2 regions of the Amycolatopsis sp. w19 genome follow, and region 2 is predicted to be linked to the other one. Evidence: riboswitches for the same ligand, from Rfam matches in the RefSeq annotation. Region 2 holds a riboswitch; the other holds the start of a gene.
What was found. Region 2 has a riboswitch for glycine ahead of gcvP (aminomethyl-transferring glycine dehydrogenase). Riboswitches for the same ligand answer to the same signal wherever they lie in the genome.

Region 1 (6,276 bases), on a different contig from region 2:
GGCGCTGATCAAGGAATAGCCGCAGGCCGTGGCCCTTCGGGAAGAGTAGGGGGAGCCGCGGGCCGGAGATTCGATCAGGCACGGTACGTTTGACCTCCACACGTTCTTGAGTAGTGGCAACACACATGCGTTAGGAGAGCTCAGGTGAGCACGAACGACGGGCCCGGCGTTCCCCCGGAGCAGTCTCCGGAGCGGACTTCTGTCTTCCGGGCCGACTTCCTGGCCGACGTCGAAGGCACTGAGGCTCCTCCGGCTGCCGAGGCCCCCGTCCAGGGTGTGGACGCGCTGCCCGCGGGTTCCGCGCTGCTGGTCGTCAAGCGGGGCCCGAACGCGGGGTCGCGCTTCCTGCTGGACCGCGACACCACCAGCGCGGGACGGCACCCGGACAGCGACATCTTCCTCGACGACGTCACGGTCTCCCGGAGGCACGCCGAGTTCCGCCGTGAGGGCGGCGAGTTCGTCGTCATCGACGTCGGCAGCCTCAACGGCACCTACGTCAACCGCGAGCCGGTCGACCAGGCCGTCCTCGCCGGTGGCGACGAGGTGCAGATCGGCAAGTTCCGCCTGGTCTTCCTGACCGGCCCGGGTTCCGGGGGCCAGGGGGCACGGTGACGGCGGCCGGGCGGCCTGATCGGGATGCGTCGCAGCGCGATGGGTTGAGCATCGGGGCCGTGCTGGCACAGCTGCGCGGCGACTTCCCCGATGTCACCATCTCCAAGATCCGGTTCCTCGAGGCGGAGGGTCTGGTCCAGCCGGGCCGGACCCCGTCGGGGTACCGGCAGTTCGCTCCGGCGGACGTGGAGCGGTTGCGGTTCGTCCTGTCCGCCCAGCGGGATCACTACCTTCCGCTGAAGGTCATCAAGGAACAACTGGACGCGGCGGATCGGGGCGCCGTGCCGGAAGCGGCGATGCCGAGGCTGCCGCGGAAACTCGTTTCGCTCGACGCCCCCGGGGAGAACGGCGGACTGCCGTCCCCCGGGGACTTCGAGACCGATCGCGAGATCAGGCTGACCGAGGAAGATCTGCTCCGCCAGGCCGGCATCGACGCCGCCACCCTGGCTGAGCTGCGGCAATACGGTCTGGTGCGCCCAGGCGCGGCGGGGTTCTTCGACCCCGACGCGGTCCTCGTGGCGAAGACCGTGAAAGCGATGACCGAATTCGGTATAGAGCCGAGACATCTGCGTGCCTTCCGGGCCGCGGCCGACCGCGAGGTCGGCCTGCTGGAGCAGATCGTGACCCCGGTGTATCGGCATCGTGACGAGGACGCCCAGGCGAGGGGCGACGAAGTCGTCCGGGAGCTCGCCGCCTTGACCGTGGCGTTGCACACGCTCTTGGTGAAGGCCGGAATACGGGCTGTCACGGGCGGTTGAACGGTTCCAGGGGACCGGGAGCCGCTGTACGGCCACTTGTCAATGCCTGAATGTTCGGCACCCTATGCCGTACCGTGAGAGTCGGGTTTGCCACGGGCGAACCGAGAATGTCGGAGACAGCGAGCACAGCGCTCGGAAGACGGGTAGCGTCGGGACTACCGTCGCTTGGTCGTCGAGACAAGCGTTGCAGCCCGTGCGCACGAGAGGGAGGCGAAGCCCGATGAGCGAGATGCGCGTCGTCGGCGTGCGGGTGGAGCTACCCGCGAATCAGCCGATCTTGTTGCTGCGGGAAACCGAAGGCGAGCGTTACCTGCCGATCTGGATCGGCTCGGTGGAGGCCACCGCCATCGCCTTGGAGCAGCAGGGAGTCCGCCCGGCCCGTCCACTGACCCATGACCTGCTCAAGGAGGTCATCGGCGCGCTGGGCCGTGAGCTGGAACAGGTCGTCATCACCGACCTGAAGGAAGGCACGTTCTTCGCGGAACTGGTCTTCGACGGGGACATCCGGGTTTCGGCGCGGCCGAGCGATTCGGTGGCGCTGGCGCTGCGGGTGGGGGTGCCCATCCACGCCGTCGACGCGGTGCTGGAGGAAGCTGGCCTCATCATCCCCGACGAGCAGGAGGACGAGGTCGAGAAGTTCCGCGAGTTCCTCGACTCGGTCTCGCCGGAGGACTTCCGCGGCGCGGACACCTGATCCCGAGAACTCGAAGAAGGGGCGGCGCCCGTTGGTGCCGCCCCTTCTTCGTATGCGTTTAGTCATCTGAATGCGGGTCAGGCCGCGGTCGCCTTGAGGAACAGGTCGGCCAGCTCCCGGCCGTACCGCTCCAGGTCCAGCTTCGGATCCGCCGCGAACTTCGCCGCGACGCCGTCGATGGCCTGAGCGATCGACAGCGCCATCACGTCCGCCGCGAAGTCGCCGAAAGCGCCTTCCTGCTGGCCCTGGCGCAGCTGACGTTCGAGCCGCCCGGTCCGGAACTCCTCGACGAGCGGCGCCGACATGAACCAGCCCTCGGCGTCCGAGCCGCTCGAAGCCATCTCGACCATGACCCGCACCAGTTCCGGGTACGAGCCGAGGAAGGCGATCTCCGCCTCGATGTAGCCGCGCAGCAGCCCGGCACGGTCGGTCCTGCCCTCGATGCGCTCCTCGAGGAACTTGTCCTTCATCCCGGTCGCGGTGGTGACCACCGCCTGCATCAGGCCGGCCTTGTTGGTGAAGTGGTAGGAGATGATCCGGGTGCTGGACAGCCCGGCCCGCTCCTTGATCTTCGCGAACGACGTCTTGTGGTAGCCGAAGTCGGCGATCGTCGCGATCGCGGCCCCGACGATCTGGGCCCGCCGGGCCGCCTCGGTGACCGACAGCCCCAGTTCCGCCTGAACCTCTTGCAGGGCGCTTTGAGTGGAGGGATTTACTTGCATGAGTAAAAATTAACACGGCTGGGTAAAACCGGCAACCCTGCGGCCGAACGGGGGACTGTCCTCGACAAGCCTCAAGAAGAGCTTGAGGCCGACCGCGCGTCGCGTTGACCGGTTTGCCGGACGCGCTTACCGTCAATGAAGGTGAATCGCCAAGGTGTGATTCGGATGTCTGGGGCATTCGTCTTGACGAGGAACTCCGGTGCGGACTCCCGTGGGTCCGCGCGGCTTTGTTCGCCGGCCGCCAGGTCGGGCGAGGGGAGGCATGGCGTGGTCGAGGCTGGTAGCCCTCAAGAGCCGCTCGTTCCGGTCGCTGACGGCGAGCAGGGCGAGCTGTTCCCCGACTCTTCCCTCCCGGACGAACTCGTCGGCTACCGCGGCCCGGCCGCCTGCCAGATCGCCGGGATCACCTACCGGCAGCTCGACTACTGGGCCCGCACGAAGCTGGTCGCGCCGAGCATCCGCACGGCGCATGGTTCCGGTTCGCAGCGGCTCTACTCGTTCAAGGACATCCTCGTCCTGAAGGTGGTCAAGCGGCTGCTGGACACCGGCGTCTCCCTGCAGAACATCCGCGTCGCCGTCGACCACCTGCGCCTGCGCGGCGTCCGTGACCTCGCCAAGGTCACCCTGTTCTCGGACGGCACCACCGTCTACGAGTGCACCTCGCCCGAAGAGATCGTCGATTTACTCCAGGGCGGGCAGGGTGTCTTCGGCATCGCGGTCAGTGGCGCGATGCAGGAGATCAGCGGCACCATCCACGAGTTCCCGGCCGAACGGGCCGACGGCGGCGTGATCGAAACGGTCACGCCGGACGAGCTCACGCAGCGCCGCAACGCCCGTCGCACCGGCTGATCATGAGGCCGCGCGAGCGGCAGGGTAGGCTCACTTCCGCGGTCGACGAATCCGCGCGGGAGAGACCGAGTCGATAACCGTTGAGCTCGGCGCCGAAGGAGCAAGTCCTCCCCGGAACCTCTCAGGCACCCTGGACCGCGCGGAAGAGACGCCTCTGGAAAGTGGTTCGCCAGGTCACAGCCTGGCGGCCCCGCCGACGGTGCAAGCCTGGCTCAACACTCGGGCGAAACTCTCAGGCGCCCCCTCGGGGGTACGGACAGAGTGGGGAGGGCCAGGACAATCCGTCCCGGCCCCACCCCCGCGTCTTGGGAGGTCCCCGATGGAGCCTGTTTCACTGGCCGCTCTCGAATCCGGAACCCTCTTCGCGGACCGGCACATCGGTCCCGGCGCGGAAGAGCTCGCGCGCATCCTCGACGTCGTCGGCGTCGCCTCCCTCGAAGAGCTCGCCGAGCGGGCCGTCCCCGCGTCGCTGCGGGAGTCCGCGACACCGCCGGATCTGCCGCCGCCCGCCACCGAGACCGGCGCGCTCGCCGAACTCCGCGTACTGGCCGGGCGCAACCGGCCGATGGTCCAGATGATCGGCCTCGGCTACCACGACACCGTGACCCCGCCGGTGATCCGCCGCAACGTGCTGGAGAGCCCGGCCTGGTACACCGCGTACACGCCGTATCAGCCGGAGATCTCGCAAGGCCGCCTCGAAGCGCTGCTCAACTTCCAGACCATGGTCGCCGACCTGACCGGGCTGCCGATCGCGAACGCGTCCATGCTGGACGAGGCGACCGCCGCGGCCGAGGCGATGACGCTGGTCCGCCGGGCGGGCAAGGCGAAATCGAGCCGGTTCGTGGTCGACGAGGACACCCTTCCGCAGACGATCGAGGTGCTGCGCACCCGTGCCGAACCGCTCGGCATCGACCTGGTGACCGCGGACCTGTCCCAGGGCATCACCGGGCTCGGGCTCGGCGGCGACTTCTTCGGCGTGCTGCTGTCGTATCCGGGCGCGTCGGGGGTCGTCCGCGAATGGGATCACACCATCGCCGAGGTCAAGGCGCTCGGCGCCGCCGTGGTGATGGCCGCGGATCCGCTCGCGCTGACCCTGCTGCGGTCGCCCGGTGAACTCGGTGCCGACGTCGCGATCGGGTCGACGCAGCGGTTCGGGGTCCCGATGGGCTTCGGCGGACCGCACGCGGCGTACCTCGCCGTCCGGCAGGGGCTCGAACGGCAGCTGCCCGGACGGCTGGTCGGGGTGTCGAAGGACGCCGACGGCGCCCCCGCGTACCGGCTCGCGCTGCAGACCCGTGAACAGCACATCCGCAGGGAAAAGGCGACGAGCAACATCTGCACCGCCCAGGTGCTGCTGGCGGTCATCGCGTCGATGTACGCCGTGTACCACGGTCCCGAAGGGCTGCGCGCGATCGCGAACCGCGCACACCGGATGGCCACGGTACTCGCGGCGGGCCTCGCCGAAAGCGGTGTCGACGTCGTGCACTGCGAATTCTTCGACACCGTCACGGTTTCGGTCCCGGGCCGCGCGGCGGGGATCGTCGGCACGGCGCGGGAACTCGGGGTCAACCTGAGGCTCGTGGACTCCGACCACGTCGCCGTCGCCTGCGACGAGACGACCACCCGTGAGCATCTTTCCTTGGTGTGGAAGGCGTTCGGGGTCGCGGTGTCCGATGTGGACTCGCTCGACGCGGACACCGCGGACGGCTTCCCGCCGGATCTGCGCCGCACCAGCGACTACCTGACCCATCCGGTCTTCCACGCGCACCGCTCGGAAACGGCGCTGCTCCGGTACCTGAGGTCGTTGTCCGACAAGGACGTCGCGCTCGACCGGAGCATGATCCCGCTGGGCTCCTGCACGATGAAGCTCAACGCCACGGCCGAGATGGAGCCGATCACCTGGCCCGAGTTCGCCGGTCTGCATCCGTTCGCACCCGCCGAGGACGCGGCCGGTCTGCTCACCGTCGTGAAGGATCTGGAGCGCTGGCTCGCCGGGATCACCGGCTACGACGCGGTCTCCCTGCAGCCGAACGCCGGAAGCCAGGGCGAGTTCGCCGGACTGCTGGCCATCCGCGCGTACCACCGCGAACGCGGGAACTCCGCACGTGACGTCTGCCTGATCCCGTCCAGCGCGCACGGGACGAACGCCGCCAGCGCCGTGATGGCCGGAATGCGGGTGGTCGTCGTGAAATGCGACGACGAGGGCAACATCGACCTCGGCCATCTCAAGTCCACTGTGGACGAGCACGCGGACGACCTCGCCGCGATCATGATCACCTATCCCTCCACGCACGGCGTGTACGAGGACACCGTCCGCGAGGTCTGCGCGCTGGTGCACGACGCGGGCGGCCAGGTGTACGTCGACGGCGCGAACCTGAACGCGCTGATCGGGGTGGCGCAGTACGGCAGGTTCGGCGCGGACGTCTCGCATCTCAATCTGCACAAGACCTTCTGCATCCCGCACGGTGGCGGCGGGCCGGGGATCGGGCCGATCGGCGTCCGCGCGCATCTGGCGCCGTACCTGCCGAACCACCCGCTGCAGCCGGACGCGGGCCCGTCCACCGGAGTGGGGCCGATCAGCGCCGCGCCATGGGGGAGCGCGTCGATCCTTCCGATCTCCTGGGCCTACGTCCGGATGATG
Region 2 (6,276 bases):
CACGCTCGTCCAGCATCTGCCGGAGACGGTGGACAATGCGGATCACCAGCCCTCGCCGGGGATCTTCGGCACCACTACGGTGACGCTTGCCGAGGGCAGCCGCGTCGCGTCGATCCTCGGCGCCGAGACCAAGGTGCCGTGTTACCACCATCAGGCGATCGACAAGCTCGGTGACGGGCTGGTCCCGGTCGGCTGGGCCGCCGACGGGACCATCGAGGCGGCCGAACTGCCCGGCGACGGGTTCGTACTCGGCGTCCAATGGCATCCCGAACAGAATCCCGACGACATCAGGCTTTTCGAAGCGCTGGTGAAAGCTGCGAAGGAGCGCGAATGACCACGTTCGAGGTGATCAACCCCGCCACCGAGGAGGTGGTGAGGTCGGTCGAACCGACCTCGGCCGAGGAGACCGACGCGGCCATCGCCCGCGCGCACGCGGCGTTCCCCGCCTGGCGCGCGGTGGCTCCCGGCGACCGGGCGCGGCTGCTGCGCCGGTTCGCCGACGCCGTCGACGCCGACATCGAGCACCTCGCCGCGCTGGAGGTCGCCAACGCCGGCCACACGATCGGCAACGCGCGCTGGGAGGCGGGCAACGTCCGCGACGTGCTGACGTACTACTCGGCCTCGCCCGAACGGCTGAGCGGCAAGCAGATCCCGGTGCCCGGTGGCGTGAACATGACGTTCCACGAGCCGCTGGGCGTGGTCGGGGTGATCGTGCCGTGGAACTTCCCGATGCCCATCGCTGGCTGGGGGTTCGCGCCGGCGCTCGCCGCCGGGAACACCGTCGTGCTCAAACCCGCCGAGCTCACCCCGCTCACCGCGATCCGCCTCGGCGAACTCGCCCGCGAGGCCGGGATCCCCGAAGACGTCTTCCAGGTGCTTCCCGGCAAGGGATCCGTGGTGGGGCAGCGTTTCGTGGACCATCCGGCGGTGCGGAAGGTGGTGTTCACCGGCTCCACCGAGGTCGGCAAGCAGATCATGGCGGGCTGCGCCGCGCAGGTGAAGCGGGTGACCCTGGAACTCGGCGGCAAGAACGCGAACATCGTGTTCGCCGACGCCGACCTGGAGAAGGCCGCGGCCACCGCGCCGTACGGCGTCTTCGACAACGCCGGACAGGACTGCTGCGCTCGGTCGCTGATCCTGGTGCAGTCGAGCGTGTACGAGAAGTTCATGGAGCTGCTGGAACCCGCCGTGAACGGCGTCGTCGTCGGGGATCCGCGGCTGGAGGTCACCGAGATGGGCCCGCTGATCTCGGCGGGGCATCACGCGAAGGTGTCGTCCTATGTGGACGATTCCGCGCCGGTCGCCTTCCGGGGCAACGCGCCCGTCGGCCCCGGGTACTGGTTCGCGCCGACCGTCGTCACCCCGCCGGATCTGCGGCATCCGCTGGCCTCGGACGAGATCTTCGGCCCGGTCGTCGCCGTGGTCCCGTTCGACGGGGAGTCGGACGCGGTGACCATGGCGAACCAGACCGAGTACGGGCTGTCCGGCTCGATCTGGACCCGCGACGTCGGCCGCGCCTTCCGCGTCGCGCGCGGCGTCGAGGCCGGGAACCTGTCGGTCAACTCGCATTCGTCCGTCCGGTACTGGACGCCGTTCGGCGGGTTCAAGCAGTCCGGGCTGGGCCGTGAGCTGGGGCCGGACGCCATCGACGCCTTCACCGAGACCAAGAACGTCTTCATCAGCACGGAGGAATAGGAATGGTTCAGCGTTTCGAAGGCCGCGTCGCCGTCATCACCGGCGGCAGCAGCGGGATCGGCCTCGCCACCGCGCGGCGGCTGGCGAGCGAAGGCGCGAAGGTCGTCATCGGCGATATCTCCGCCGAGGCGGGCAAGGCCGCGGCCGACGAGGTCGGCGGCCTGTTCGTGCAGGCCGACGTCACCGACGCCGAGCAGGTCGAGGCCCTGTTCCAGACCACTGTGGACACCTTCGGCTCGGTCGACGTCGCGTTCAACAACGCCGGTATCTCCCCGCCCGAGGACGACTCGATCCTCACCACGGGCATCGACGCGTGGGAGAAGGTGCAGAAGGTCAACCTGACGTCGGTGTACCTGTGCTGCAAGGCGGTCCTGCCGCATATGCGGCGGCAGGGGAAGGGCTCGATCATCAACACGGCGTCGTTCGTCGCGGTGATGGGCGCGGCGACGTCGCAGATCTCGTACACCGCGTCCAAGGGCGGGGTGCTGGCGATGAGCCGGGAACTGGGTGTGCAATTCGCGCGGGAGAACATCCGGGTGAACGCGCTGTGCCCGGGTCCGGTGAACACGCCGCTGCTCAAGGAACTGTTCGCGAAGGACCCCGAGCGGGCCGCGCGGCGGCTGGTGCACGTGCCGGTCGGGCGGTTCGCCGAGCCGGAGGAGATCGCGGGCGCGGTCGCGTTCCTGGCGAGCGACGACGCCTCGTTCATCACCGCTTCGCAGTTCCTGGTGGACGGCGGCATCTCGGGCGCCTACGTCACGCCGCTCTGACCCCTGCCCGCGTTTAGTCCTCTGAATGCGGTTGGTCTGTCCGTGAAGGCCTCCTTGAGAGACCCAGAGTCCCTCAAGGAGGCCTTCACGGCCTCCGGGCCGGCCGTCGCGCCCCGGGCAGGGAGCCGAAGGACGCTTTCCCCTCATCTCGTGCGGTGAAGGGCCCTTTCACCCCCGGGCTCTGCCGCGCCCCAGCGCATTTGGTCCTCTGAATGCGGTTGAGGTACATGAAGGCCCCCTTCCTTGCGCCTATGTACAGGAAGGGGGCCTTCATGTACTCGGGCCGGCCGTCGCGCCCGGGTAGGGAGCCGAAGGACGCTTTCCCCTCGTCTCATGCGGTGAAGGGCCCTCTCACCCCGGGCCCTGCCGCGCCCCGGCGCATTTAGTCCTCTGATGCGGGCCGTCACACGTCCCGGCGGCTGGGATTACAACCCGCTGACCTGCGCGGACATGTCCCGCATGTGCGCCGAGATGATGATGGAGAACGCGTAACTCGCGTGATCGGGGCTGTAACTCGCGTGCTTGGAGGCGGAACTCGCGTGATCAGAGCCGGAACTCGCAAGTGACGTGGTCGGTGGGAAGTAGACGCGCGCTGAACAGGCCAGGTACGGTGTGCGCACAACTGCAGATCGGGCCGTCGAGCTGGAGCGGGAGAGCCCCCACGAACGTGGTGGGGCACCGAAGGAGCAAACTCCCCGGAATCTCTCAGGTACCCACTACCGCTTCACGCGAGGCCACTCTGGAAAGCAGGCGCGCAAGTGCGCCTCACCCAAGGTGAAAGCCACCCTCATCGGTGGTGAAACTCTCAGGTGCCATGACAGAGGGGGAGTTCCCAGCGCACCGGTCTATCCGGCGCCTGACCCAAGGAGCTCCCTTGACCAGTACGTCCTTCGACGACCGGCACATCGGCCCCTCGGAGTCCGAGCAGGCCAAGATGCTCGCCGAGGTCGGTTACGGCAGTCTCGATGCCCTGGTGCAGGCCGCGGTCCCGTCCGCGATCCGGGTCACCCGTGACCTCGACCTTCCCCCCGCCGCGTCCGAAGAGGACGCCATCGCCGAGCTTCGCGCGCTCGCCGCGCTCAACAAGCCGATGACGCAGATGATCGGCCTCGGCTTCCACGACACGGTCACCCCGGCGGTCATCCGCCGCAACGTGCTGGAGAACCCGGCCTGGTACACGGCCTACACGCCGTATCAGCCGGAGATCTCGCAGGGCCGTCTCGAAGCCCTCCTCAACTTCCAGACCATGGTCTCCGAGCTGGCCGGTCTCGCCACTGCGAACGCCTCCCTGCTCGACGAGTCCACCGCCGTCGCCGAGGCCGTCATGCTGATGCGCCGCGCGTCGAAGGCGAAGTCGAACAAGGTCGTCCTCGACGCCGAGTGCCTGCCGCAGACCATCGCCGTCGTCCGCACCCGCGCCGAGGCCATGGGCGTCGAGGTCGAGGTCCGCGACCTGCTCACCGGCCTGCCGGAGGAGTTCTTCGGCGTCGTCGTCCAGTACCCGGGCGCTTCCGGTGTGCTGCGCGGCGCGGGCTTCTACTCCGCCATCTCCGAGACCGCGAAGGCCGCCGGCGCGCTGTACACCGTCGCCGCCGACCTGCTCGCCCTCACCTTGATCACCGCGCCGGGTGAGTTCGGCGCCGACATCGCCGCCGGTTCCACCCAGCGCTTCGGTGTCCCGCTCGGCTACGGCGGCCCGCACGCCGGGTTCATGGCCGTCCGCGCCGGGCTCGAGCGCTCGCTGCCGGGTCGCCTGGTCGGCGTCTCGGTCGACGCCGACGGCAACCCCGCGTACCGCCTCGCCCTGCAGACCCGCGAGCAGCACATCCGCCGCGAGAAGGCCACCTCCAACATCTGTACCGCGCAGGTCCTGCCCGCCGTGCTCGCCGCGATGTACGCGGTCTACCACGGTCCGGACGGCCTCAAGCGCATCGCGACCCGCGTCCACGAACGCGCCGCCGGACTGGCCGCCGCGCTGCGCGAGGGTGGCGTCGAGGTCGTCCACGAGGGCTTCTTCGACACCGTCCTCGCCCGCATGCCCGGTCAGGCCGAAGCGGTCGTCGCGGTCGCGCGCGAGAACGGGATCAACCTCGGCCCGGTCGACGCCGACCACGTCCGCATCGCCGTCGACGAGGTCACCACGCCCGCGATCATCGCCAAGGTGCTCAACGCTTTCGGCGTCGACACCCCCGCGGCCGACGCCCAGGCCCTGCCCGCGGGCCTCGGCCGCCAGAGCGAGTACCTCACCCACGAGGTCTTCCACTCGCACCGCTCCGAGACCGCGATGCTGCGCTACCTGCGGAGCCTTTCGGACCTCGACTACGCGCTCGACCGCGGCATGATCCCGCTCGGCTCCTGCACGATGAAGCTCAACGCCACCACGGAGATGGAGCCGATCAGCTGGCGCGAGTTCGCGGGCATCCACCCGTTCGCCCCCGCCGACCAGGCCGAGGGTTACCACACCCTGGTCGAGCAGCTGTCGGGCTGGCTGGCCGAGGTCACCGGCTACGACAAGGTGTCGCTGCAGCCGAACGCGGGCAGCCAGGGCGAGCTCGCCGGTCTGCTCGCGATCCGCGCGTACCACCACGCCAACGGCCAGACCGAACGCGAGGTCTGCCTGATCCCGTCGTCCGCGCACGGCACGAACGCCGCCTCCGCGGTGATGGCCGGGATGCGCGTCGTCGTGGTCAAGTGCACCGACGAGGGCAACGTCGACCTCGAAGACCTGCGGGCCAAGGTCGAGGCCAACCGCGACACGCTGGCCGCGATCATGGTCACGTACCCGTCCACGCACGGCGTGTACGAGAACGGCATCGACGAGCTGGCCAAGATCGTCCACGACGCGGGCGGCCAGGTCTACGTCGACGGCGCGAACCTCAACGCGCTGCTCGGGCTCGCGAAGCCGGGTGAGTTCGGCGGCGACGTCTCGCACCTGAACCTGCACAAGACCTTCTGCATCCCGCACGGCGGCGGCGGCCCCGGCGTCGGCCCGGTCGCGGTGCGCGCGCACCTCGCGCCGTACCTGCCGAACCACCCGCTGCTGGAGAAGGCCGGCCCCGAAACCGGTGTCGGCCCGATCAGCGCCGCCCCGTATGGCTCGGCGTCGATCCTGCCGATCTCGTGGGCGTACGTCCGCATGATGGGCGCGGGCGGGCTCACCGCCGCGACGCAGGTCGCCGTGCTCGCCGCGAACTACGTGGCCAAGCGCCTCAACCAGCACTACCCGGTGCTCTACACCGGACAGGACGGCCTGGTCGCGCACGAGTGCATCCTCGACCTGCGCGGGCTCACCAAGGAGACCGGCGTCAGCGTCGACGACGTCGCGAAGCGCCTGATCGACTACGGCTTCCACGCTCCGACCATGTCGTTCCCGGTCGCGGGCACGCTGATGGTCGAGCCGACCGAATCCGAGGACCTCGGCGAGATCGACCGCTTCATCGCGGCGATGATCGCCATCCGCGCGGAGATCGACGCCGTCGCGCAGGGCAAGTGGGCCGCGGACAACAGCCCGCTGCGCAACGCCCCGCACACCGCCGAGACCCTCGTCGGCGACTGGGACCTGCCCTACGACCGCGAACTGGCGGTGTACCCCGCCGGAGTGAACCGCAAGTCCAAGTACTGGCCTCCGGTGCGCCGCATCGACGGTGCGCGCGGGGACCGTAACCTCGTCTGCTCCTGCCCGCCGCTCAACGCCTACGAGAACTGAGGCACTTGATGTCGAAAGAGACGTCCCTGCACGGAGTCCACAAAGGACTGGGTGCGCTGTTCACCGATTTCGCGGGCTGGTCGATGCCGATCCGCTATTCCAGCG

Region 1: it holds a riboswitch for glycine, as region 2 does, so the genes downstream of both, gcvP (aminomethyl-transferring glycine dehydrogenase) here and gcvP (aminomethyl-transferring glycine dehydrogenase) in region 2, are expected to answer to the same signal.

The regions. Positions count from the first base shown of each region.
Region 1 is NZ_JBPQFM010000001.1:388,500-394,775, forward strand. It holds gene gcvH (glycine cleavage system protein GcvH) at 1-19, shown strand, start outside; gene garA (glycogen accumulation regulator GarA) at 145-612, shown strand; gene ftsR (transcriptional regulator FtsR) at 609-1,370, shown strand; gene ACSMFO_RS01705 (bifunctional nuclease family protein) at 1,591-2,064, shown strand; gene ACSMFO_RS01710 (TetR/AcrR family transcriptional regulator) at 2,142-2,786, opposite strand; gene ACSMFO_RS01715 (MerR family transcriptional regulator) at 3,054-3,635, shown strand; glycine riboswitch at 3,682-3,783, shown strand; gene gcvP (aminomethyl-transferring glycine dehydrogenase) at 3,955-6,276, shown strand, end outside.
Region 2 is NZ_JBPQFM010000013.1:93,726-100,001, forward strand. It holds gene ACSMFO_RS24500 (gamma-glutamyl-gamma-aminobutyrate hydrolase family protein) at 1-334, shown strand, start outside; gene ACSMFO_RS24505 (aldehyde dehydrogenase family protein) at 331-1,695, shown strand; gene ACSMFO_RS24510 (3-oxoacyl-ACP reductase) at 1,698-2,465, shown strand; glycine riboswitch at 3,104-3,197, shown strand; gene gcvP (aminomethyl-transferring glycine dehydrogenase) at 3,340-6,171, shown strand; gene gcvT (glycine cleavage system aminomethyltransferase GcvT) at 6,180-6,276, shown strand, end outside.